2 linked regions of the Coraliomargarita algicola genome follow. The protein of the gene in region 1 binds, or shares a complex with, the protein of each later gene. Links are inferred from orthologs where the notes say so. Each region holds a gene or a part of one and is shown on either strand. Other genes may lie near its edges. The genes, in order: SH580_RS10620 and pnp.

Region 1 (7,123 bases):
TGTAGCAATGGCAAGCCTGCTAAAGGGCTTAAGTCAGTGATACGATTGCCCCCCACGTTTAATTGCTCTAGATTCTGAAAAATCCCGATTCCATCGAGACTGCTAATGCCGTGATCCTCTAGTTGCATCACACTGATATCTAAACTGAGAAGATCTTCTGCCTCCAATGCGGCGTAAAGAGAAGGTGCCAATATTCGCGAGAACTGCACATCCCCACCAATCGTAAGTCCAACTCCAGAAGCCTCCAGTCTCGCAACAATCGAATCACCGGACTGTAAAAGCGTATCTCTCACATTAACCGAAACAAGTGAAGGCAGAGAGCCTAGCACCGAGAAATCGGTGGCTCCACAGCCTTGCAGGTTGAGAGATTCTAAAGACCACAAATTGGCCAAGGGACTGAGATCCTTAAATGGATTCCCCTCTGGGTATGCACCCACATCCACACCGAGGTCTAAGTAGGTCAGCTTTGTTAGCTCACTCAATGGGCTCAGATCAGCAATCAGATTATCACCAAGAGATAAGGACTCCAAGTTGGTGCACAATTCCAAGCCTCGTAGGCTTTGAATACCACGCGCCGAAGCATCTAAGTCAGTCAGATTTTGCTGCAATTGACTCCACCCCACACCATTACCCACTTGCTCACGAATCGCCTGCGCTAAGCCGGGATCAAAGAGAAAGCTGTAGTTCTCAAGAGGAGATTCCCCCAGTGTCACATCGACCTCACGAGCCCTTAGGACTTTATAAATCCAGTAAGCGGGGTTCTCGGAATCATCGGAGGCATAGGTGCTCGAAAGGTTAACGTCTTGCAAGAGAGGCAAGGCCAGCAGTGGCTCAATATCCAGCAGGTAATTGTGACTGAGGTCTACGTCTTGTAAGCTGCGAATGGAGGCCAACGGCTCGGCATCGAATAGGCTGCCCCGAAACAGACTGCAATAAGCCAGGTTTAACTCCTGCAGTTGCAGCAAACCAGCTAATGGCGACAAATCTCCCAAGGGGTTGGAGCTTAAATTTAAATTATCGAAACGATAGGCCAAGTCGACATTTCGCAGTGAGACGATGCCTTGCTCTGCCGCGGACAAACCTGTCAGTCCCTCGATAGCATCCAAAGAAAGCGCCCCCTCCCCCAGCCGACTTCAGCCGCCAGCGCACTGCCCAAAGCAGGATCAAAGACGCGCCACCAATCTTCGCGTTCACTAGAAGTCGGTGCTAGAGAAAATTGCTGCGCGATTTCTTTAGCTCGTATAGCGCGAGGACTTTCAGAAGCCCCCCGCATGATCAGGTCTGCGGCAAAGGTGCCATCGATAAGTAGCGAAGATAAGGAAGGCAAATCGAGTAAAGGGTCCAAATCTAAGACGTCCGTATTCTCGATGTTCAAGTTATTCAGTAATAAACTACCCGCGAGCGGCGAGAGGTCCGAGACACGATTGATCGGCCATTGATTAAGTTTAGAGTTGCTCAAATCAAGCTTAGTCAATGTAGGCACTTCTGAAAAAGGAGCGAGATCGCTGATGGCCTGATCGGGCAAATTCACTTCTTCAAGTTCCAGCAGGTATTGGATCCCCGTCAGCCTAGCGATCGGCCTGAGGTCGTCACGTGTCGCGCTGAGCGTTCGAACAGAGTCTAGATCACTCAAACTCAAAGTATAGTCGCCATCGCCGCCTCTCGCAGCCTCGACTAAAACGTCGGCCAGCTCTGGTGCGAAGAGACACCACCAGTCATCTCGATTATCGCCCCCAGAGTTTAAGCCACCTCCAGCTTGATCCCAAGCGGACAGTTGACGGTACAACTTTCTGGCAACCGAATCATAATGTAAGAAAGTCCTCTGCCCTGCTTGATACAATTCTGCAGCAAAGGTGCCGTCGATATCCAAGACGCCAAGTGACTGTAGCGAGAGCACAGGCGAAAGATCCGCGACCGGATTGTCGTTCAAAGAAAGCGTGCTGAGCTTCGTCGCGCCAGCCAATGGTTTGAGGTCGGTAATCACGTTGTCCTCCAAATCAAGAATCACTACCTGATACGCGAGCTCCATCCCGCTGAGATCACGAATACCTGCTTGTGAAAATGAGAGATTGGTCGCACTCTCTAGATCGCTTAAGACAAGATAATCCCCCCACCCATACGCATCGCGCCAAGCTAGAGCGAGCGCAGGCTCGAAGATGCGCCACCAGTCGTTACGACTTTCACCATCAAAGATAACTTGCACACCAGATGCTTCAAGTAAGGCCACCTCTTCACGAATCGCGATCGCGACAGGGTTCTCCTCATCACCATAAGAGTACAACTCGTCGGCGAAGGTGCTGTTCAGCTCCAAGTATTGCAAAAAGGGCAGATTGTAAAGTGGACTAACGTCAAGGACGTTTGTCCCCATCAGGAAAATTTCCTCCAGTGCGGGGTGCCCTGCGAGCGGCGACAAATCACTCAATCGACGTTCCGTTTCGGACATATCATAATGAATGACGGATAAGCGATACAGATTAGGTAGATATTTAAGCGGAGCTATGTCTGTGACGCCTTGTTCAATGAGTTTCACCTCCTCAAGCTGCCATGCGTATTGGAGGCCGGAGAGATCGGTGATAAAAAACTCCTCGTCGAAACGAGCATCCACATTGAATTCCTTCACCTGTTCAAGCTGCGCAAAGGTGAGCTCGACATCAGTGAGATTCAAATAGTCACGAATGGCTGCCGCAGTGTCTTCGGCAAAGTGTAAATGCCAATCGTTACGCGCAGTCCAGCTATCGTTGGTCACGTCCACACCTCGACGCTCTAATTCGGCCACCACGGCACGCAACTCGATGGCAGCAGGCATCTCCGCGCTTGCATTTGCTAAAAGCTCCGCAGCGCCCGTATCGGTGATGTCCACTTCATGTAACGAGCGCAGGCTCAAGAGCGGGGAAAGATCGACGACGGGATTATTACTCAGATCGACTTCCCAAAGCTGAGGCAGGTCTGCCAACTCGGAAAGGTCGACCACGTTTTGATCAGGAATCCGCAAGACCTCTAACTGGTCAAACAAGGAGAGTCCGCGTAAATCGCTAAGTTCGAGTCCGACAGCAGCAGAAAGGCTAGTATCAAGCGTAGACACACTGCCGAGGCTTTCGAGAGCTGAACCGATCCAAGCGGCAAGTTGAGGATCAAATTGATGATGCCAGCCAAAGTTCGCATTCAATGAGGCGCCAACATTTGCCCCGAAACGCTGCTCGAGTCGAGCGACTGCTCGTAGTCGCTCAAAACCTTTAGCGCTATCGAGTTCAGAGGCACTCGGCAATCCCGCCAGTTCAAGTTGCCGCAAAGGGAGCTGATCGAGCGCGGATAAATCGAGTATCGGTGAGTCACTAACTCGCAGATACTCTAGATCGTCGAGATCAATCAAAGGGCTAAGGTCTTCGATGTAGCTTTGCTCAATGAAGAGACTCTGCAGGTTATTGGCCCGCTCTAGACCCGCAAGCGACATGACTGGGGAATTCAACAAGCTTAAACCGTTGAGGCTGTTCCAATCACCGTCATTCAGATAGACTGGAGAATGCACCCCAAGTTCCTCGGCGACTGCCCACTCCAATGGCGTGCCGTCGCGCGTAATACCAAAGAGCGCAGAGTCAGTTGAAGCGATATCCACATATTCCCAATTAGTCGAAGCGTGAATTTCGTCATCATTTAAACTGGCTGAAGTTTCCAAGCGATGATCGGACAGAGTTGAAAAATCGCCCGTCGAGTTGGGCGTTTTGACAGCTTGAGAAACAAAAGGATCAATCCCACCCGATTTGTCGGCCCCAAAAAGAATAGACAAACCTGACGACGCTCGAATCGCGAGGCCTGAGTGATCGACCGCACTCAGCTCAAAATCGAGAATAGGCATGGATGCAAACGCTGAAGTGTCCATCGCTGCCATCGCCGCCGTCGTGCCCCATAGCTTGAAATTCCCATATCGACTCACCACTGCAAAGACATCCTTACCGGCAGCAACGCGGACGGCAATTCCGTCAAACTCGGTGTCTTCACTGAGGACAGGGACCTTTGCTTTTAGTGGATCACTCCAACCATCGACCGCAGTCGCGATATTCCCGCCCACAGTCAGCGCGATTAAGCTATCGTATGAAGTCTCAATCTGTAGCACATCACTGAGGCCTTGCACCGCACTGACGGCCCAGGGCTCCGCGCAGTAGTGAATATTACCTTCTGCATCGATACCAAAGACACCGAAAGGTGCCGCCTCGATAGCGACAATGCCCCGCCATTCACGAGGATGGGTGCCGGCCCAATCACTGCTACCATATAAACGTTCTTGAATCGAATTCGCCTGTGCCGACCAATCCAGCACACGCCCGTCCCCTTTTAACACGAGCACAAACTCGGAGCCAGTGTAACCGCTGGCATCGAGGGCCACCGCCTGATCCGTTTCGGGAAAGCGTTGAAAATCGCCCCAAGTAGAAACGGTGCCAATCATCAACGGCGTGCCGTGATCTGGTGTCAGCTCTGGGTTCGTGACCGACCAGGTCCCCGCATAACGCAACTCAATCGCATCAATAAAGCCATCTTCATCCTGGTCTGGAAAAACGTCCGCGATCGACTGAGAAACGATCAAAAAAGAAAGAACCCCAACGACTGGGACCCGATGCAAAAGGGGAAATCTAGGCAACATACCCTAGCTTTTACCCTAGAAGTAGTGGCCTTGAAAAGAAAAAACGTTATTACAACATGATATTCCAGTTAGTAAATGCGAATACCTCTTACAACTTCCATCACATGGACTTCTCCCAACTGCTGCTTTTAAACGAGTAATATACGATACGTGCTTAGAACTCATCTAAACGCGGTCGGGTGCTAAAGCGCTCGGCTACTTTTCAATGCATTCGCAAGCAAGTGGCGGGGTGCTAAAGCGCTCGGCTACTTTTCAATGCATTCGCAAGCAAGTGGCGGGGTGCTTTAGCCCCCGTTGCGTCTAGTAGGCGACCGAACCCCAGCACAACGGAACCGAGGCTACTTTGGTATGACCTGTAACAGAGTTTGGAACTTGCATTTGAACAAAAAAAGCCCCGTCACGTTTATCGCGACGGGGCTTGAAAATCGTTTCGGTTTGACCCCAATTCAGAGAATTGAGGCTACACTTTTATTCGAAGATGTGAGCCGCGAGCTTGCGGTCGACCTTCTCCATCTTGAGCTGAACAAGTGCGGGCACGCCGTTCTCGTAGGGCACCTTGACTTCGCCTTGGATGAGAGGAAGTGCATATTTGTAGAAGTTGTAGTTCATGCTGACGCCGTCTTCGTTGATCCAGCTCTCAGGGAGCTTTTTCACGCCATTGGCAATCTCAGAGAGATCGGCGAGACCGGTCTCGCATGTGTAGCTATCACCTTCGCCACGCACTAGAGTGATCATCTTGTCAGTCTGTCCATCGACAGCGGCTTCGACAGCGGCTTGGCCAGCGAGGTAAGCTTCATCATTGTCAGCCTGCGAGGAGCAATGAACGGCCGCGCGTTGCGCCATGCCGAGCTTGACGGAGCGCGCTTTAACCTGCAGCGACTCTTCTGCAAGGGCGCGTAGGTATTCACCGGCACCACCGAGTTGAGAGTGACCAAAATCATCGGCGCCCGCGCTGTCGGTGGAAACGTAGTTACCATCGGCATCGACGAGACCTTCCCCCACGACGACGACACAATATTTCTCCTTCTGAAGAACGTGTTGCACGTCAGAGATGAATTTCTCCGGAGAGAATGCGACTTCTGGCAAATAGATCAGGTGCGGTGCAGCGTTTGGCTCGTCACGGCGCTTGGCCAATGCGGCACCAGCTGCGATCCAACCTGCGCTACGGCCCATCACTTCGATGATTTGCACCAAATCGTGTTGGCCCATGGCTGCGTTGTCGGCGGCGATTTCCTTAACGGTGGTCGCAATGTATTTGATCACAGAACCGTAACCAGGTGTGTGGTCGGTAGTGACCAGATCATTGTCAATCGTCTTTGGAATGCCGATGACGCGCAAGGCATAGCCACGCTCTTGAGCGAGCTTGGAAATCTTATCGGCAGTGTCTTGAGAATCATTGCCGCCGGCGTAGAAGAAGTAGCGGATATTGTGGGCTTCGAAAACTTCAAGCACGCGGTCGAAATCGGCCTGGCGCTTCAGCTTGTAGCGACAAGTGCCCAGAGCGGCGCCTGGAGTGTAGCGAAGGCCACGGATATTTTGCTGCGACTCGGCTGCGAGATCGATGAGTTGTTCATTAAGAATACCGAGCACGCCGTTCAGGCCGCCGTAGATTTCTTCGATGCACTCGTGATTGAGCGCTTCGGCAACGACACCGGAGAGGCTGGCGTTGATTACAGATGTAGGGCCGCCGGATTGGGCGACAAGACAGTTTCCTTCGAGTTGTTCTGACATATGCGTATTGGGTGTTTAAAGAGAGAGTGTGACTGTGTGTATGACGGCCTTTTTCGAAAGCAATCCTTAAAGAATTGCGCCCGGAGTATAGTCGGCGGCGGCTGGGAAATTCTGAGATTCCTCACGAACAGTGGCGCAGAATTTGTCCACTTGAGCGGAGGCCAGCCCCGTCATGGCTTGGGCGCGCCCCATCATTTCGCTGAGTTGCTCCAAGCTGAGCCCCAAGCGAGCATCGCCTGCAAGTCGCTCGACCAGATCGTTGGCCGAGATCAGCCCCGAACGTAGATCGCGCACGGTCTGCACGGCATGCTCTTTGATCGCTTCGTGCGCTTCTTCGCGCCCGGCTCCGGCTTTGACCGCTTCCATCAGCACTGTGGTGGTCGCGAGGAATGGACCGTAGCGCTGGTTTTCCTGATCGATCACGGCTGGGTAGACCTCCATTTGATTTAAGATCGTGAGGAAAGTATCGATCAGCCCATCGATGGCAAAGAAGCTGTCTGGCAAGAAGACACGACGCACTACGGAGCAAGAGACGTCGCCCTCGTTCCACTGATCGCCGGCGAGCTCGCCCGCCATCGTCAGGTAGCCCTTCAGAATGACAGCAAAGCCATTGAGACGCTCACAGCTGCGGCTGTTCATCTTGTGCGGCATGGCAGAGGAGCCCACTTGGCCCTTGGCAAAGCCCTCACTGGCCAGCTCGTGGCCAGCCATGATACGTAGAGTCTTGGCAAAGCTGGAAGGCCCTGAAGCGAGACG
Region 2 (16,455 bases), 750 kb from region 1 along the record:
GCACATGGTCTAGCACTTTGAATAGTGTGCTCAGGGATACGACGATGGCTTCGGAGTTCTTATCGTATTTGACGGTGCCTTCAGCGATGCGCACTTCACGTTGAACGTAGCGGAAGTAAGCTGGATTTTCTAATTTAAAGCGCACTTCACCTGACTCGATTCGATTCACTTCGGTAATCGTTGTTTTCCATTGTTTGAGGATGTCCATCCAAATGGTTTCGATGGTGTCCTCTTCAAATTTGACGGCAGCGGTTTCAAGTAAGGCCTTCAGTCGCGACTCCTTGATCTTGAATAGTTCACTTAGAGTGAATGAGTCGAAGGGTTCCTTCGAATGCTTCAGGAAGGTGTGGATGAGCAGTGCGTCGAAGTCGGCTTTGGGCATGGCTCCGAGGCCTTGTCGCTCAACGTAGTTGTCGAGCAATGTTTCTAGGACGTCGTTTCGCGCCGTTTTAGGGATTTTTCCGAAAACACTCATAATGTATATAGGGTCTGTAGTTGTATCGAATTGAGCTTTTGCACTTCGTTGGCGGCTAGGAAGAGACTGTTAATGGACAGCAGCCCAGATCGGGCGGGTTTGCCAGTCGGCAGGGAAGCCCATGTGGGGGATCAAGTTCGCGGGTAAGGTTTGCAGGTGCGTGACGAGTCGCTGCGGCCAGTCGCCGCGTGGCTCGATGACTTGCACGCAGTGAATTAAAAGAGTGAGTGTGTTGTAGAGCTTACGGCTCTCGATCTCCTCTGATTTCGGATAATGCTCAAGTGCTTGTGCGAGAGGAATCGGTTTCTTTTTCGGCACGCTCAGTTTGATTGTTAGGCGTCGATTCCAGAGGCGGCTGTGGTGCGCACAAATGTTACGGATATAATTACATTGAGTGAGCAGTGAGCTAAAGCTGCTTTCGTTTAAATGATAATGGTCCGCGATACACTCACGTAGTTGCGCTTGCTTGGTTAAGCGATAGAATCGGCAGAATTTACCAAATTCAAGGAGTTCGATGGCGACCCAGATCTCGGGCCGGTGGCAGGGCTTCGTTTTGTAGTGTTGGACGAATATTTCTTTGCTAGCCTCAAAGCAGTCGTCAAACCATGCGAGTAGTTTTGTATGTGCGGGGACGTGGCTAAAGGCAGCAGGATCTTCATAGGCTTGGCATCCGTATGCCTGCCCAAGTTCATACGCCCAGCGTGAGCGCGCTGAAATTTCTAGGCGTTTGCAGGCTTCATTCACGAGTTTACGAAGTTCGCGGTCGAAGTCGTAGAGCTGCCAAATTTGCTCAAAAGTAGTGCCCGCATGAAATCGGTCGTGATTCGTGGGATCTGTGAAACAGCGCCAGTAGATTGAGAGGCGATAATAGTTATAATTTGCGAGGCAGTGCAGGGCATACGCCTCGTCGTCTACCGTGAGCCCTCGGTCTTTAAGCAGTTGAAGCTGCGCTACATAAGTGAGTGGAGGCTTGTTCATGCGGCACGCACTTTCTGGGATTTGGGCAAAAAGAAACCTCCCGTGGTGCACATCGTAGAGAGGTGTGGGAGGTGTTGATGGATGTAGTGTGCCGCGTAACCAGTCTTCACGTCAAACATATTTTGTATCCCATTGGGATGCGAACTGTTGTTTGTGACCTCTAATTCTTTGTTGTCCATAGCTATGGTTGTTTGACCCATATATGAATTACCCGACTAAGGCGGTGTTGAGGTCTTCGAGAACGGATTTGAAATCCTTGCCGAAGAGTTTTCGGGCTTTGGCGAGGCCGCCCTTTTGATTGAAGGGGACGTCTTCAAAGTCGTCGGGCTCGATGGCGGCGCTGCTGGCGATGTGATCTTTGATCATGTGGAGCCATTCGAGGTGGGTGCTGCTAAACGGGTTGGTGCCGAAGGCGCTCGGGCGTGGCTCGGCGGCAGTGATCGATCCATCGGCATTGCGCGCTGGTTCGGTGTCTTGCGATGCGCTGGAGTTCTGCTCGTCGAGCCAGGCGGCAAAGCGTTGATCGACGATCTCGGCATAAGGGACGAGGGGGATGCTTTCGGGCTGTATGCTGTGACGGACGAGGGTGATGAGATTGGTTAAGGTGCGCAGGGGCGCTTCACTGGGCTTGCGGCCTTCGAGGTTTTCGTAGGCGCGCCAGACTTCCTCAGGGGCGATGTTATACGGAGGCTTGGTGACGGCGGCCGCGAGTTGCTTGATATGGCTGTAGTTGAGGTGCCGGTCTTTGTGCGGCAGGTTGTAGATGAACTGTAAGGCGGTGAGTTCGTCTTTGGTGTCCTCGATGAATTGTTTCCAGCTATCGATTAGACCTTCGGCTTTTTCGGTATCGTAACCGGCGAAGAGGACGGTGTCGGAAGAGGTATGATCAATAGTGACCTCGGTATCGCGGCGCTTTTGCTCTAAGAATTCGCGCAGTGCGGGATTGGCGGCAATGGGCTTGGCAGCTTCGTCGGCCAAGGTGTCGGTCGCGAGTTGTAGTGCCTCGGGAGTGACTTCGTCGGCAGAGGCATCAGTATGGCCTGCGGCGTGGTCGGCGATGACGTCGGGATCGGTGGCGCGGAGCAGGCTGGCGGCGATTTGTTTGACGCTGAGCCCGCCGCTGAGTTCGCGGACAGTTTGGCGGTCGCTCTCGGTGAGATTGCAATCGAGGCGTGCCAATCGATTGGCTGCGCTGGCGAGGGTGTCGGGATCACGGTCGCCCATGGCGATGCCGAGCAAGAGCTTGTCAAAGGCGACGGTGGGCTTGCGCTCGAGTGGGCGGGAGTCGGTCTTGTCGGATTCGGTCACGCCAACGGCATCGACGAGGACGAAGTGTGTCTTGTTGCCGCCGTCGGGTGTGACGCTCTGAAAGTCGGTGGGGTCGATGGTGCGGGTGCCACGACCTTTCATTTGCTCAAAGTAGAGCTGGCTGCGAACGTCGCGCATAAAGATGAGGCACTCCAGTGGCTTGATGTCGGTGCCGGTGGCGATCATGTCGACGGTGACGGCGATGCGAAACTCGGGCGCGGTGCGGAAGGCTTTGATTAAATCCTCGGGCTTGGCACCCGCGCGGTAGGTGATCTTCTGGCAGAAGTCGTTGCCCTTGCCAAATTCCTCGCGGACGAGGTGCACAATCTCTTCGGCGTGGTTGTCGTCTTTGGCGAAAATGAGTGTCTTGGGCACCCATGGCTCGGGATAGCCGAGCGCCTTGGCACGTGCGGGGCGGCTGGGGAAGAGGTCGGTAAAGAGTTTGTTGCGAAAGGTGCGAATGACGGTGCGTATCTGGTCAGGTGCGATGACGCTGCGGTCAAGGTCTTTTCCCGTGTAGTCTTCGGCCTCGTCTTGCAGCTTCCAGCGCTCGGTGCGGGTGAGACGGTCGCGCTTCTTGTAGTCGAAACCAGATTCGAGCGTGCTGCCGCCCTCGGTGATCTGGGTCTTGATACGGTAGATGTCGTAACCGACGTTGACGCCATCGGCGACGGCTTGCACGTGGGGGTATTCAGTGACGAGGTTTTGGTTAAAGAAACCGAGGTTGTGTTTGGAAGGAGTGGCGGTGAGACCGATCAAGAAGGCGTCGAAATATTCGATGACTTGCTTCCAAAGATTGTAGATCGAGCGGTGGCACTCATCGACGATCACGAAATCGAACTCTTCAATGGGGATCTGTGGATTGTAGCTGATCGCCTTAGGCTCCTTGTTGTCGTCGGCCTGAGTTGCGGCGAGCTCGTAGCCGGAATGCTCGTCGAGATCTTCTTCCATCTCTTTGCCAGCAAGCTGTGAGTAGAGGCGCTGAATAGTGGAGACGGTGACCTTGGCGACGGGATCAATGCCAGCGGGGCCGAGCATCTGCACATTGTAGAGCTCGGTGAATTTGCGGCCATCGTCGGGTGTGGTGAATTGCTGGAATTCGTTGACGGTTTGGCGGCCAAGGTTGCCACGGTCGACTAGGAAGAGAATGCGCTTGGCTCCCGCGTGCTTGATGAGTCGATAGCAAGTGGTGGCTGCGGTGTAGGTTTTGCCTGATCCGGTTGCCATTTGAATGAGCGAACGAGGGCGGTTGTCGGCTAGCGAGGTTTCTAGCTTGGAAATGGCATCGATCTGGCAGTCCCGCAGTGGCGCGGTGATGAGAGTGGGGAAGGTCTTGAGCCGATCGCGCAGTGTGTCGGGCTGGCGCACGCGGGCCAGTAGCTCTTCAGGGCGATGAAAGGCGAATACTTTGCGCGCACGGGCGTCGGGTTCACGCTCGTCGGTGAACAGCGTCTCGAGGCCAGTGGTCTCGTAGATGAACGGTAGCGGGTCGGCCCAGCGCTGAATGTGCCTGGTTGCGGCGGTGCCATATTCGGCTGCTTGCATGTGGACTGCACTGAGTGTGACGCCTTCCTTTTTAGCTTCGACGATACCGATCGCTTTGCCATCTGCGAAGAGCATGTAGTCGGCTGGGCCAGTGGCCGTTGGGAACTCGCGAACGGCGACGCCACATTGAGCCGCAAGGTTGATGGACTTTATATCTTGGACCACCCAGCCAGCAGCGGAGAGCTGCCCGTCAATGTGTTGGCGAGCCTGTAGTTCTGGTTGGGAGACGGACATGTGAATCAGGAGACGATCTTTGAGTGGTAATTCATAGATAAAAGCTGTTTGTGTGAACTCTTGCAAAGTAAAATTTGGTGAGGATTTTTGCTTTGTGAGTTTACGGGATATTGTTTTTTGTTCCCAGTTTGGTGTGATTTCGCTAGATGCTTCTCTTAAATCGCTAAAAGCACTCGTGTTACCAATCGTGACACTGGCCCTCAATCGACCTTGCAAAAAAAAAATAATACGGATGTCGCGGTCGCGGATTTCAAAGGCATCCGTGTCAGTCAGTTGGAACGATCCGCGCTCCGTGATTGGCCCGAGGGGGCGAGATGAACTTTTTGAAAGGGAGCGGCAGTTTAAATTGGCCTTTGACGCCTTTCTGTTGCTCATGTCATATCTGTCGAAAAATCAAAATACCGATTAAATTTATTCAACAAATAGTCTCAAAGTATGCTTTCACTTCTCATTTCAGCGCTGGTCGCTATCGCATTGGCTAGTGCCTCGAACGCTTTGCAATATCGTACGGGGACGACGGTCTTCTTTAGTATCGCCGGATTTGCTGGCACGTTTTTCCTGATCGGATTCCTGGTCCGGAAAAGAATGTCCAAGGCTCAAGCTGCGCTTCAGGAGAGCATGGAAACCGCTCAGAGGCGTATGCAGCGGAAGGTGCAGCAGTTCCAAAACAAGCCGGGCGGCAATGTTAAGCAGATACAACGTCAGCTCGAAATGGATCAACAGGCCATGTTTAAGCAGGGCTTGGAGCTCACCAAGGGGCTTGAGCCCTTCCGGAAGTGGTCTTTGCTCACGGGGCGTCAGATTGCGACCATGCGCCTGCAGTTTCACTACCAGCTCAAGGAGTTCGACAAGGTTGATGAGATCCTCGCCACCTGCGGTTTTTTAAGGGGCCCGCTGATGATGGAACCTATGTCGGTGGCCATGAGGATGGCGCGTTGTTATAAGAAGAATGATCTGGAGGGGGCGAAAAAGGTCTTCAAGCGCCATATTATGTGGTTTCGGGGGGACCGCGGTGCTTTGTTGTATGGCTTAATGTCGTGGATCTACGTTAAGGTTGGCGAGCCCGATGAGGCACGCCGGGTGCTGTTGAAGGCCAAAGAGTCCACGGGCGTCGATACCTTTGCCCGGAATTGGGAACACCTGTCCAATGATCGTGTAAAGAGTTTCTCTAATGCAGGATTGGGGGATGAATGGTACAGTCTCTATTTGGAGAATCCGCCCCCTGTTAAGCAGCAGCGTGTGCGTGGCAATGGCCGCAATCCGCGTGGCTTCTAGCGCGGGAGATTGATCGCATAGTGAATGGCGACGAGGCGAATGACGACTACAATGAGGCTGGTGAGTAGGAGTGAGACGGTCTCATTGAAGTTTGCATAGTCGAAGCCGAGCAGGGCGAGCCCGCCGATGATACAGGCGGTGGCATAGATTTCTTTGCGCAGCACCAGTGGTACTTCGTTACGAAGCACGTCGCGCAAGAGGCCACCAAAGGTGGCACTCACCACACCGATCGCGATGGCGGCCCACCCTGCGAGCCCATAACTTTGGGCAATTCGCATGCCAGTGACGAGAAAGATGCCGAGCCCTAATGCATCTATTATGGAGACGATACGAGTGATTTTTTGCCAACTATTGGTGCCATGTAAGGCCACCATGACCGCGCTGACGGCTAGTATAAAATAGGCGGGGTTGGTTAGAAATGCGGGAGGCAAGTCGCCCAACATGATACTTCGTAATAAGCCGCCTCCCGTGCCAGTCACGAGTGCGACGATGAACATGCCGAACCAGTCCATTTGGTGTTGTCGTCCTGCGATGGCCCCCGAGACGCAGAAGACAAAGGTGCCTAAGTAGTCCCAGTATTCTAGCATCCCTTGCACTTGTATCGGATCCATTCTTGCAGGGCCCCGCTCAGTCTTCGATGGTTGGTTCGCCGTCCAGATAGTTTAAGGAAGCTAAGAATCGGTCCATCACTCGCACGGTTGCTCTATAATAGGGCATCTGCGCTTCGGTGTAGTTGAAAAATCCATGCGGCTGCCCTTCGTAGAAATGCAGGTCGCAGCGTCGGCCGAGGGCTTCCATTTGCTGCTTGTAATCCTCTGCCATCGTGACCGGAACATGAACATCCTGAGTGCCGAACAATACGAGCGTGGGGGGGGGCTCTGTGCTCAGGTTGTGGGCCGGCGAGAAGGACTGCCAGTAATCTTTGACTCGATCATAGCCATAGCTCTCGGGGCCGTTATTAAATACGGGGTTAAAGAGCACCAAGGCTGCGGGCTTGCAACTGATCGAGCAGTCATCCTCGCTTTCGTTGAAATCTTCAAGCGTCGCCGTCGCGGCGGCCACATGGCCCCCCGCAGAGCCGCCTCCAGCGAGGATTTTATCCGGATCGATGCCCCATTCTGCCGCATGGGCACGTAGCCAGCGCATCGCCGATTTACCATCTTTGACGCACTCCTGCGGACTGGTTCCGTGCTGTTTCTGCACGCGGTATTCGGCGGAAACGGCAACCATGCCACGCGATGCCAAGTAGGCGCAGTGTGGAAAAAACTGGCTGGGGTTTCCTATCATCCAACCGCCTCCAAAGAAGAAAAGAATCGCGGTGCGTTGATCTGTGGACGCATGATCTGGCGGCAGAAAGACATGCAACTTAAGCGAGTGGCCATCAACCACCTTGTAAACCGCAGTGTGTGAGGCATCGAAACCTTGTATGTTGAGACCTTCAGATGAAGAAACGTGTGTCATCCGGTTAAACAAAGTGAATTTTTGTTAAAGGCCAATTCCCAAGTCGTTCTCTTTCTACCTCTGCTACAAAATAAAAAGCGGCCGCCTTTCGGCGACCGCTTTGAGTAGAATGAATCGTGTGAGCGGTGGAGACCGCTGATCCGCTATTCCGCTGCTTTTGTGTCTTCAGCGGCTGGAGCTTCTGCTTCAGTGGCTTCTTCAGCTTCGCCTTCGGCAGCTTCCTTAGCTTCTTCGAGTGCAGCCTTGCGGGAGAGGCGAACCTTGCCCTTTTCAACGCCGATGCACTTGACGACCATTTCGTCGCCCAGCTTGCAGATGTCTTCGGTCTTTTTGACGCGGAAGTCAGCCAGCTCGGAGATGTGCACCAGGCCTTCTTTACCAGGTAGGCATTCGACGAATGCGCCGAAGTCCTTTACGCCGCGAACGATGCCACGGTAGGTCTTGCCGACTTCGATTTCTGCAGTGCAGGCATCGACTTCCATGATCGCGCGGTCCATGGATTCTTTGTCGGTTGCGAAGATGAGCACTTGGCCTTCGTCGTTGATGTCGACTTGGGCGCCGGAAACTTCAGTGATGCGGCGGATGTTTTTACCACCGGGGCCGATGAGAGCACCGATCTTCTCGGGAGAGATCTTGATGGTGTGGATGCGTGGTGCGTGCTCACGTAGATCCTTGCGGGACTCAGGCATGTGCTCGGACATGATCGCGAGGATCTTCATACGAGCGTCGCGGTTTTGCTTGATCGCTTCGAGTGTGATGTCGAAGGGCAGGCCGCTGATCTTGAGGTCGAGTTGGAAGCCTGTGATACCGTCTGGAGTACCAGCGATCTTGAAGTCCATGTCACCGAAGTGGTCTTCTGCACCGAGGATGTCGGTCAGGATGACGCTCTTGGTGATCTTACCGTTTTCGTCCTTTTCAGTCACGAGACCAGTGGAGATACCAGCACAAGGTGCGGTGATCGGCACACCAGCATCCATGAGAGACAAGCAACCGCCACAGATGGAAGCCATCGAAGTGGAGCCGTTGGAGCTCATCACTTCAGACACTACGCGGATGGCGTATGGGAACTCGTCTTCAGGAGGAAGGATCGGCAGGAGTGAACGCTCTGCAAGGGCACCGTGACCGATTTCGCGGCGACCGGTGAATCCGAAGCGACCCGCTTCACCCGTGGAGAACGGAGGGAAGTTGTAGTGCAGGATGAAAGACTTGCTAGTGGCGCCGCCTGTAAGACCGTCGATGTCTTGTGTGTCACGGCTGGTGCCGAGTGTCGAGATGACGAGGGCTTGTGTTTCACCGCGGTTGAAGATGGCGGAGCCGTGCACGCGAGGGAGCACGCCAGTGTCACAAGAGATGGTGCGAAGATCCTTCGCGCCACGACCATCGACGCGCTTGCCTGTGTCGAGGATGTTTTGACGGTAGAGCTTTTCTTGGATTTCGTCGAAAGCGCGAGCGACGTCGTCGCCCTTTACGTTTTCAGCGCCAAGCTTGGCTTCGAGAGCCGCAGTGGTTTCCTTGGCGATGGCTTCGATCGCAAGCTTGCGCTCGGTGTAGCTGTCGTGGCCGAGGGCTTCCTTTACCTTGTCTGCTGCGTGTTCTTCGCAGAAGTCAGTCACTTCCTTAGGAGTGATGATGAGTGGGAATTCCTTCTTTTCCTTGCCGGCTAGCTTCGCGAGCTCACGTTGAGCGGCGATGATGGGCTGGATGGCCTTTTGGCCGTATTCAAGAGCTTCGTAGAAACGCTCGTCGGAGATGAACTCAGCAGAACCTTCGATCATCAACATTTCGGTTTCGGAGCCGACGTAGATGAGGTCGAGGTCGGAGTCGAGCATCTCATCGTGGTTCGGGTTGGTGACAAACTCACCGTCGATTTGACCGACGCGCACACAGCCGACAGGGCCATTCCAGGGGATGTCGGAGATCAGAGTGGCAGCAGATGCGGCGTTGACCATGAGCACATCCGGCTCGTTGAGTTGGTCGGTGGAGAGCAGCAGGCCGATGACTTGAACTTCGTTCATGAAGCCCTTAGGGAAGAGCGGACGAAGGGGACGGTCGCAGAGGCGCGATGTCAGGATTTCTTTTTCAGAAGGCTTGCCTTCACGTTTGAAGTAGCCACCTGGGAATTTACCACCGGCGGAGAACTTCTCGCGGTAGTCCACAGTTAGGGGGAAAAAGTCTTGTCCGGGGCGGAGTGCGGAGGCTGCGGTAGTCGAAACGAAGAGCTCTGTTTCGCCGGAGCGGATGGTGACAGCGCCACTTGCGAGGCCTGCGAGGGTACCTGTTGCGAACTCGATATCGAGTCCTTCAACTTTTACGTTATGTTTTTGTTTCATATCTTTGTCTTGTATTTTGCTTTATGCATTCAAAACGACTGTTCTGGGATCGGACCTTACTATGTCGCTCGCGGCTCAAATCGGTTGAGTCGCTCGGATGAAAATTTATGGGAGGCTGGGAACGTTCAATGCCGAACACTGAACGTCCAATATTGAATTATGATTTTGGTGAGGTATGTGACCTTCAGCTCTTAATCTTACTCCTAATCGTAATCCTCTTTTTTCGTAGCAGGGTTGGCTTTGCCGCCCTGCTTGATTGTCGGGCGGCGAAGCCAACCCGACTACTGGAGGATTACGATTAAGATTATGATTAAGAACAAAAAGGGCAGTGGAGTGAAAGAACAGGGATTTTAGCGGGCTTTGCCGGTGATGGCTTGGGGACTGGGGATCTAAAGTAAAATGCCGGACCTCCATCGAGGAAGTCCGGCATTGGAAAAGTGATTGGCTATCGGCGAAGACCCAGCTTTTCGAGGATCGCGGTGTAGCGGTTGAACTCGGTGCGCTTGAGGTAGTCGAGTAGCTTACGGCGGCGAGCTGTCATGGCGATTAGGCCACGGCGTGAGTGGTAATCTTTGCGGTTTTCGCGAAGGTGCTCGGTTAGGTGCTTCACACGTGCTGTGAGCAGCGCGATTTGGACCTCGGATGAACCGGTGTCGCCTTCTTTAAGACCGAACTCTTTGATGATCGCTGCTTTATCGATTGTTGTATCCCCGACGGGTGCTGATTTTGACATAGTATTTTGATTTTTGTGATCACGACTTGCGGGCTTCGAGTTGTCGAAACCGTTCAAACCGCCACTGAGCCGTTTGAACCGTTGAACTCTCCCGTCCGTGCGGAGGAGAGAGAAGTCGAGGAACGGGCTCTTCGCAGAGCGCGCTCTAACGCTGAAGGGCAGGAAGATGTAAGTTCGGAGGCTCGGTGCAAGGAAAAAAGTGGGGTGATTGTTTTAGCATTTCCGGTGGGCGTGCGCGTGTGATGCCCTGCGCCAGTGTTGAGTGCTCTAGCTCGCCCTCGCATTCATCGTCGAGGCATTCATGCTGGTCGCGATTTTCCTTGGATGGGGCTATCGCCTGACGCATTCATGGAAAAGGGGAGCGATTGATTTCGTGCTGACAAAGTGCGGCAGCTTGGCCTTTAGTTTTCTTTCCCGTTAATGTTCATTAGTGGCTTAACTTAACCTTTTAGGTTAGATTGGCTTATGATTTACCACACCATCGACAACACCCGCTTCCAAAAATGAGCCCTCTCAAAATTCAGCTACAGGCGTTCCGGCGTCGAGTCGTCGCCGGATCCTTTCCGCAGTATTCAGATTTGGCCGCGGGCCTTCGCGGATTGCGTTTTGTGCAGGCGGATCCGATCCGGTCGCCTGCGCGGGCGCAAGATTTGATGCTCCGCCATCGAGTGGATGCGTATGTCTCCGGTGACTTGGAAGAAACGTATCCTCAGTTAGATGCCGAAGAGGGCTATCTCTTTGCCTATGGGTTTATGCAGCCAAAGGTTTGGCAGGATCTCCACACCAAGCCACCAGTCGGGAAGTTGAAAGCGCTGGAGCGCCAAGTGCTGGCCTTCGTTAAAAAGCACGGAGAGGTTCACCCTCGGGCACTAGCTGAAAGTTTCGGGTCGCGTTCGGTGACCAATTATTGGGGCGGTCAATCGCAAGCGACCAAGCGCGTTTTGGAGGACTTGCACGACGAGGGGCATTTGCGAATCAGTCGCCGCCAGAAAGGCGTCAGGATTTACGCAGCGGCTGAGCACTCGCGCCCAAAAGAAGCGAATCCGGAGGCTCGCTATGCGCGCTTAGCCATGACGACGGCTCAGGTCTTTGGCCCAACGACGAAGTCCTTTTTACTCTCGGAACTTAAAAGCCTCACGCACCTCGTGCCCAAGCGTAAAGAGAGGGAAGGGATCGTCGATCAACTGGTCGCCTCGGGGCAGCTCGCCGAGGTCGAGGTGGACGGGCTCAGGTATCTTTTGCAGCCCGACCATTGGCAGTCGGATGCAGTCCCCGACAGGGTGCGGATTCTCGCTCCCTTTGATCCGCTCGTTCGGAACCGTCAACGCTTCGAGCAGCTGTGGGGCTGGAGCTACCGCTTTGAGGCTTACGTCCCCGCATCCAAACGTGAACGGGGCTACTATGCCATGCCATTGCTTTGGAGGGAAAAGGTAATCGGTTGGGCAAATGCCAAGGTGGTCGATGAGCGGCTTCAGGTAGAGATCGGATACGTCAGTGAACCGACAAGCTCATTGAAATTTCGCCGTGCATTGGAAGCCGAAATCGAAGCGATGACGAATTTCCTGGGTTTGCAAAGTGGCGTCTGGGCTCTGAATTTCAGGTAGCGCAGCCGCGTCTCGCGGCGCATCGGTGTTTTGGTTGGCATGGTGTTCAGGAAATTCATCGCTTGTGCCTATCGGCTTGGTTCTAATGAGCCGATTAGTGTGTATATTCGGCTCATTATTGTAGTTTACATGAGCCGAATAAGTGCCATATTCAGCTCATGGAGTATCATTGGCAACTGCCAGACTGGCCGGAATTTCGCTACGAATTGGGCGAGTTGGAAGCGTCTTTGCTCGATTTTGTGGATCGTGCGGGCCTCGTAAGTGGCTCTGTCCAGGCTTTGCCCGAAAGCGAGCAAAACAATGCCATCGCGGATCTGATGATTGTGGAGGCTCTAAAGACTTCTGAGATTGAGGGAGCCGTCCTAAGTCGCCCCGATGTGGCGTCTTCGATTCGTAATGGCTTGGGGCTCAATTACCCGCATCAGCCTGTGCGTGATCGAGCTTCGGCAGGTGCGGCAGAATTGATGCTGGCAGTGCGCTCCGACTGGGCTGCGGATCTCTCAGGCTCCGTTTTACTGGATTGGCACCGTGTATTAATGCAGGGCGCAAACAATATGGCGATCGGCCAGTGGCGCTCGCATGTGGAGCCGATGCAGGTCGTTGAATTGACCTTAGGGGAGCCGAGAGTGCTCTACGAAGCGCCCCCTTCAGACTTAGTGCCCGCTGAAATCAAAGGCTTTGTGGAATGGTTTAATACGAGTCGCGATCAGATTCGTCATGCACCGATACGCGCAGGGCTGGCTCACCTTTATTTTGAGTCGATCCATCCTTTCGAGGATGGCAATGGTCGGGTCGGGCGCGCAGTGGCAGAAAAGGCCTTGTTTCAGGGAGCGGGGCGTCCGTTGTTAATGAGTCTTTCTCAGGCAATTGAAGCCGACAAAACGAGTTATTATACGGCATTGCAACGCGCACAACGTAGCAACGAGGTGACCGACTGGCTACGTTACTTTGTCGATCTGCTGTTGCGAGCCTTAGACGAATCGCAGGCGCGCATCGACTTTGTGCTGAAGAAGGCCCGATTCTTTGACCGATACCGCGAAGCACTTTCGGAGCGTCAACTTAAAGTCGTTCGGCGGATGCTGGATGCAGGACCAGCTGGTTTCGAAGGTGGCGTCAACGCAAGTAAGTATCAGCGACTCACGGGTGTCTCGAAACCAACCGCGACCCGCGACCTGCAGGAGCTCTTGCAACAGGGAGTGCTCACCTCGATCGGAGGCGGACGCAGCACCCGCTATGAAGTGAACCTTTGATCCGCTCGTTCGGAACCGTCAACGCTTTGAGCAGCTGTGGGGCTGGAGCTACCGCTTTGAGGCTTACGTCCCCGCATCCAAACGTGAGCGGGGCTACTATGCCATGCCATTGCACTGGCAGGAACAGGTAATCGCTTGGGCAAATGCCAAGGTGATCGATGAGCGGCTCTAGATAGAGATCGGATACGTCAGTGAACCCGCAAGCCCATTGAAATTTCGCCCTGCATTGGAAATCGAAATCGAAGCGATGACGGTTTTTCTGGGTTTGGGCAGTGGCGCCTGGGCTTTGAATTTCAGCTCGAAGCGATAACTGTTTTTACGGGGAGATTTTTAGATCCTACGTTTGGCCGCTTTTTAGGCCTTTAATTCAAAGAAATACGAAATTCCCCATGTCAGCTTTTGGGTCCCAGAATGGAAGAGCCTACTAAAACATGAAAAATTGGACTGACCCTTTTGAGTTCCCGGACCCTTTATAGCTTTCTATTTCAAGTGTTGTCCTTCCTTTTCCTTGTATTATCTATCGATACAATCAAAATAACGGTTATGTGGTTTGATGAGCTAGAAAAAATTGAAAATCCTGGTGCGAAAGAACTATTGCTTTTTGTAGAGCAAACGCGCCGATTCCTTGGTGATGTAGTTAAGGATGACAGATTTTGGTGGCTATGGATGGACTATCAGGGCTTGAGAGAACAAGCCTATAACACCTATCAGAACTTCATAGTAGAAGGGCCGGGTCTAGAGATCGATTCAGTTATTATGGATCTGGATCCATTGCCCTTGAATAGACATGGTTTAATCGGGTCTCCACTGCGATTTAAGTTTAGTGTAATCGCGCAATTAGACCGTGAGTTGACATCTTTTCTTCCGGACTTTGCTTCCGACGAACTAGATTCAAAGTCATTTAAGAAGGTAGTTAGAAATTGGTTTGGTCTAAGAGAGTGGTTTAAGAAACTCGTTACTGCTATTGATGCGACTTTGGATTCGATATTAAAATGCGCTGATCTAGTCCTCCCGGGTGCAGGTGGAATCATCAAAGAGTTTAAAGATACAATCGTTTCGATAGCTTGAGGGTTTTATTGTGGGCTTTTACTTAAGAAAGAGTCTTCGTTTTGGCCCCGTCCGATTTAATTTGTCGAAGTCGGGCGTAGGTGTATCTGCTGGGATCAAGGGATTTCGAGTTGGTTCTGGACCGAGAGGCAACTACGTCCATATGGGGCGAGGTGGCGTTTACTACCGGAAGACTTTACCCGCTGGCCGCAATGGAACTTCAGGGTCGAAGCAGCAAGCAGTTGATTCTCACGAGCAGGTCCAGCCTAGTTTACCTGGCGATATTGTCATGGATGAAATCGACAGTGGCGATGTTGGTCAGATTGTTGATTCTTCATCCAGCGATCTAGTCGAAGAACTGACGCTTAAACGTAAGAAAACAAGATATACGCCTCTAGTTGCAGTGGCACTTGGAATATTGGGATTTGTCTCCTTGTTAAATGAAAGCACAGGGGGGCTATTTGCCCTGACCCTCATCGTCGCAATTCCAATACTAATCTTCTTCGTGATTCTTGATCGTAATCGGAAGACTACAGTTGTCTTCTATGAGATGGATGAAGTTTCTGAGGGAGTCTTTAAGTCGCTCTATGACAGCTTCGAACAATTCAAGAGATGTAAGAAGATTTGGCATATACCTTCTGCTGGGAATGTTCATGATTCAAAGTATCACGCTGGAGCTAGTCGTTTGGTGACTCGGAAATTGGTTTCCGTGTCATTTACAAACCCCAAATTCGTGAAAACCAACGTGCCGACGCCTAATTTTTCGGTTGGGACACAGCAGATCTATTTCTTTCCGGATAAGATTCTAATATTTGATAATTCGGGTGTCGGTGGTTTGTCCTTTTCCAACTTAATTATCGAGCGTTCACCTGTTCGTTTTATTGAAGACGAAGGTGTGCCTCGTGATTCTCAAGTTGTTGATCGAACTTGGAGGTATGTGAATAAGAAGGGCGGACCAGATCGGCGCTTCAAAGATAATAAAGAGTTACCGATCGCTGAATATGATTCCGTTCACCTAAAGAGCCTGTCCGGGCTCAATGAGTTATTATACGTTTCAAAAGTAGGAGCCGTCTCTACGGTTAAGTCTGCAGTCGAGGCATCCGCGAAACTTCTAGGTGCGTGACTCTTCCTTCAGTTTGCTCAAAGTCGAAGCAAACAAGCCGGTGGGCACGGCGACGACGCCGAGGCCTACGATGAGGATGAGGGTTGTAAAGATGCGTCCGCCGGCGGTGATTGGATAGACATCGCCGTAGCCGACGGTGGTCAGGGTGACGACGGCCCATCACATGGACGAGAAGATGGAGTTGAAGACTTCGGGTTGGGGTTTAAAAACGGGTCATTCCGTGAAAAACGGGTCATTCCGTATATTTCGATATAAAATCTTGGTATTCCGGGTTCGGTTTCTGCTCGATCTCTCGCTCCAAGCGTTTCGCATAGACACCCACGAGTTGAGGAGAGCCCATGTTTAGCTTGTGCGCAATCCAAGTGCTGGGCGCGCTGGTGTGGCGCTTGAGTTCAGCGGCGATCCATACTTTCCAGGCCGCGGATTTCCGATCGTTGGCAATATCTACATCCGTTCTGCTCACCGCCTGCATGCCTCTTTGTAGTGTATCCTCCCAGATTAACTCATTGGCCTCGGCCAAGTCTTTGCCCTCCATGCGCAAGCGCTCAGACGTTCCGTCTTTCAAAAGCCCTTCGCTCTGGAGAAGTTCCCGTTTGAACTCTTTGGTCCCCAGTGCCCAACCCCGGCACATTTTGTCAAAAGCCATATCCTTACGCGCCGTCTGATCCTCGCTTAGCCATAGGAGGTAGGCCTGGTAGCTGCGATGTCCTTGCGCTGTATCCGATAGATTGCCAGCCGCTCTGAGTGCACCCGTTGGATCCAGGAATTCGGGTCTTGAAGCCGGGTTTCGCAGATACCAATAGCTCGACCAGCGGTAGTTGTGTAGCCCCTCCACATCGCAGATGCCCGCCCTGACAGGGTTCAATGCGACGTAGTGCAACAGCGCCCCGAGGTAAGTATCCTCTTCAACAATGAGACTCTTGTAGCGCCCCTGGAACAGTTTGCCATGTACTTGCCTGAACTTGTGGTAACGATTCGCAAAGGTCGATTGCAGCCATTTCATCCCATAGACGAGGTTCCCTTTGGGAGTGCGGATCACCAGATGGAAGTGATTGGTCATCACGCAAAACCCCTCCAGTATCCAGCCGCACT

The links.
Region 2: SH580_RS10620 (region 1) and pnp share a complex: the UniProt entries of both Bacillus subtilis proteins name them as parts of the possible RNA degradosome complex. The link is inferred for Coraliomargarita algicola from one-to-one orthologs.

The regions. Positions count from the first base shown.
Region 1 is NZ_CP138858.1:2,640,582-2,647,704, forward strand. Bases 4,237-7,123 are described here. They hold SH580_RS10620 (6-phosphofructokinase), read right to left. Parts: upstream 6,368-7,123; coding sequence 5,105-6,367; downstream 4,237-5,104. Other genes in these bases: SH580_RS10615 (leucine-rich repeat domain-containing protein), read right to left, coding at 4,237-4,579; purB (adenylosuccinate lyase), read right to left, coding at 6,434-7,123. Also shown: SH580_RS10610 (leucine-rich repeat domain-containing protein), read right to left, coding at 1-1,106; more of SH580_RS10615, read right to left, coding at 1,085-4,236. UniProt on the Bacillus subtilis protein: Catalyzes the phosphorylation of D-fructose 6-phosphate to fructose 1,6-bisphosphate by ATP, the first committing step of glycolysis.
Region 2 is NZ_CP138858.1:1,890,632-1,907,086, reverse strand. Bases 7,014-9,973 are described here. They hold pnp (polyribonucleotide nucleotidyltransferase), read right to left. Parts: upstream 9,607-9,973; coding sequence 7,420-9,606; downstream 7,014-7,419. Other genes in these bases: SH580_RS07330 (alpha/beta hydrolase), read right to left, coding at 7,014-7,276. Outside these bases: SH580_RS07360 (hypothetical protein), read right to left, coding at 1-475; SH580_RS07355 (Abi family protein), read right to left, coding at 545-1,453; SH580_RS07350 (hypothetical protein), read right to left, coding at 1,450-1,632; SH580_RS07345 (type I restriction endonuclease subunit R), read right to left, coding at 1,661-4,540; SH580_RS07340 (hypothetical protein), read left to right, coding at 4,976-5,815; SH580_RS07335 (trimeric intracellular cation channel family protein), read right to left, coding at 5,812-6,426; more of SH580_RS07330, read right to left, coding at 6,443-7,013; rpsO (30S ribosomal protein S15), read right to left, coding at 10,052-10,339; SH580_RS07315 (DNA glycosylase AlkZ-like family protein), read left to right, coding at 10,843-11,943; SH580_RS07310 (Fic family protein), read left to right, coding at 12,102-13,193; SH580_RS22005 (hypothetical protein), read left to right, coding at 13,228-13,365; SH580_RS07305 (hypothetical protein), read left to right, coding at 13,683-14,261; SH580_RS07300 (DUF4236 domain-containing protein), read left to right, coding at 14,272-15,363; SH580_RS07295 (transposase), read right to left, coding at 15,596-16,455. UniProt on the Bacillus subtilis protein: Involved in mRNA degradation. Catalyzes the phosphorolysis of single-stranded polyribonucleotides processively in the 3'- to 5'-direction. Necessary for competence development in Bacillus subtilis.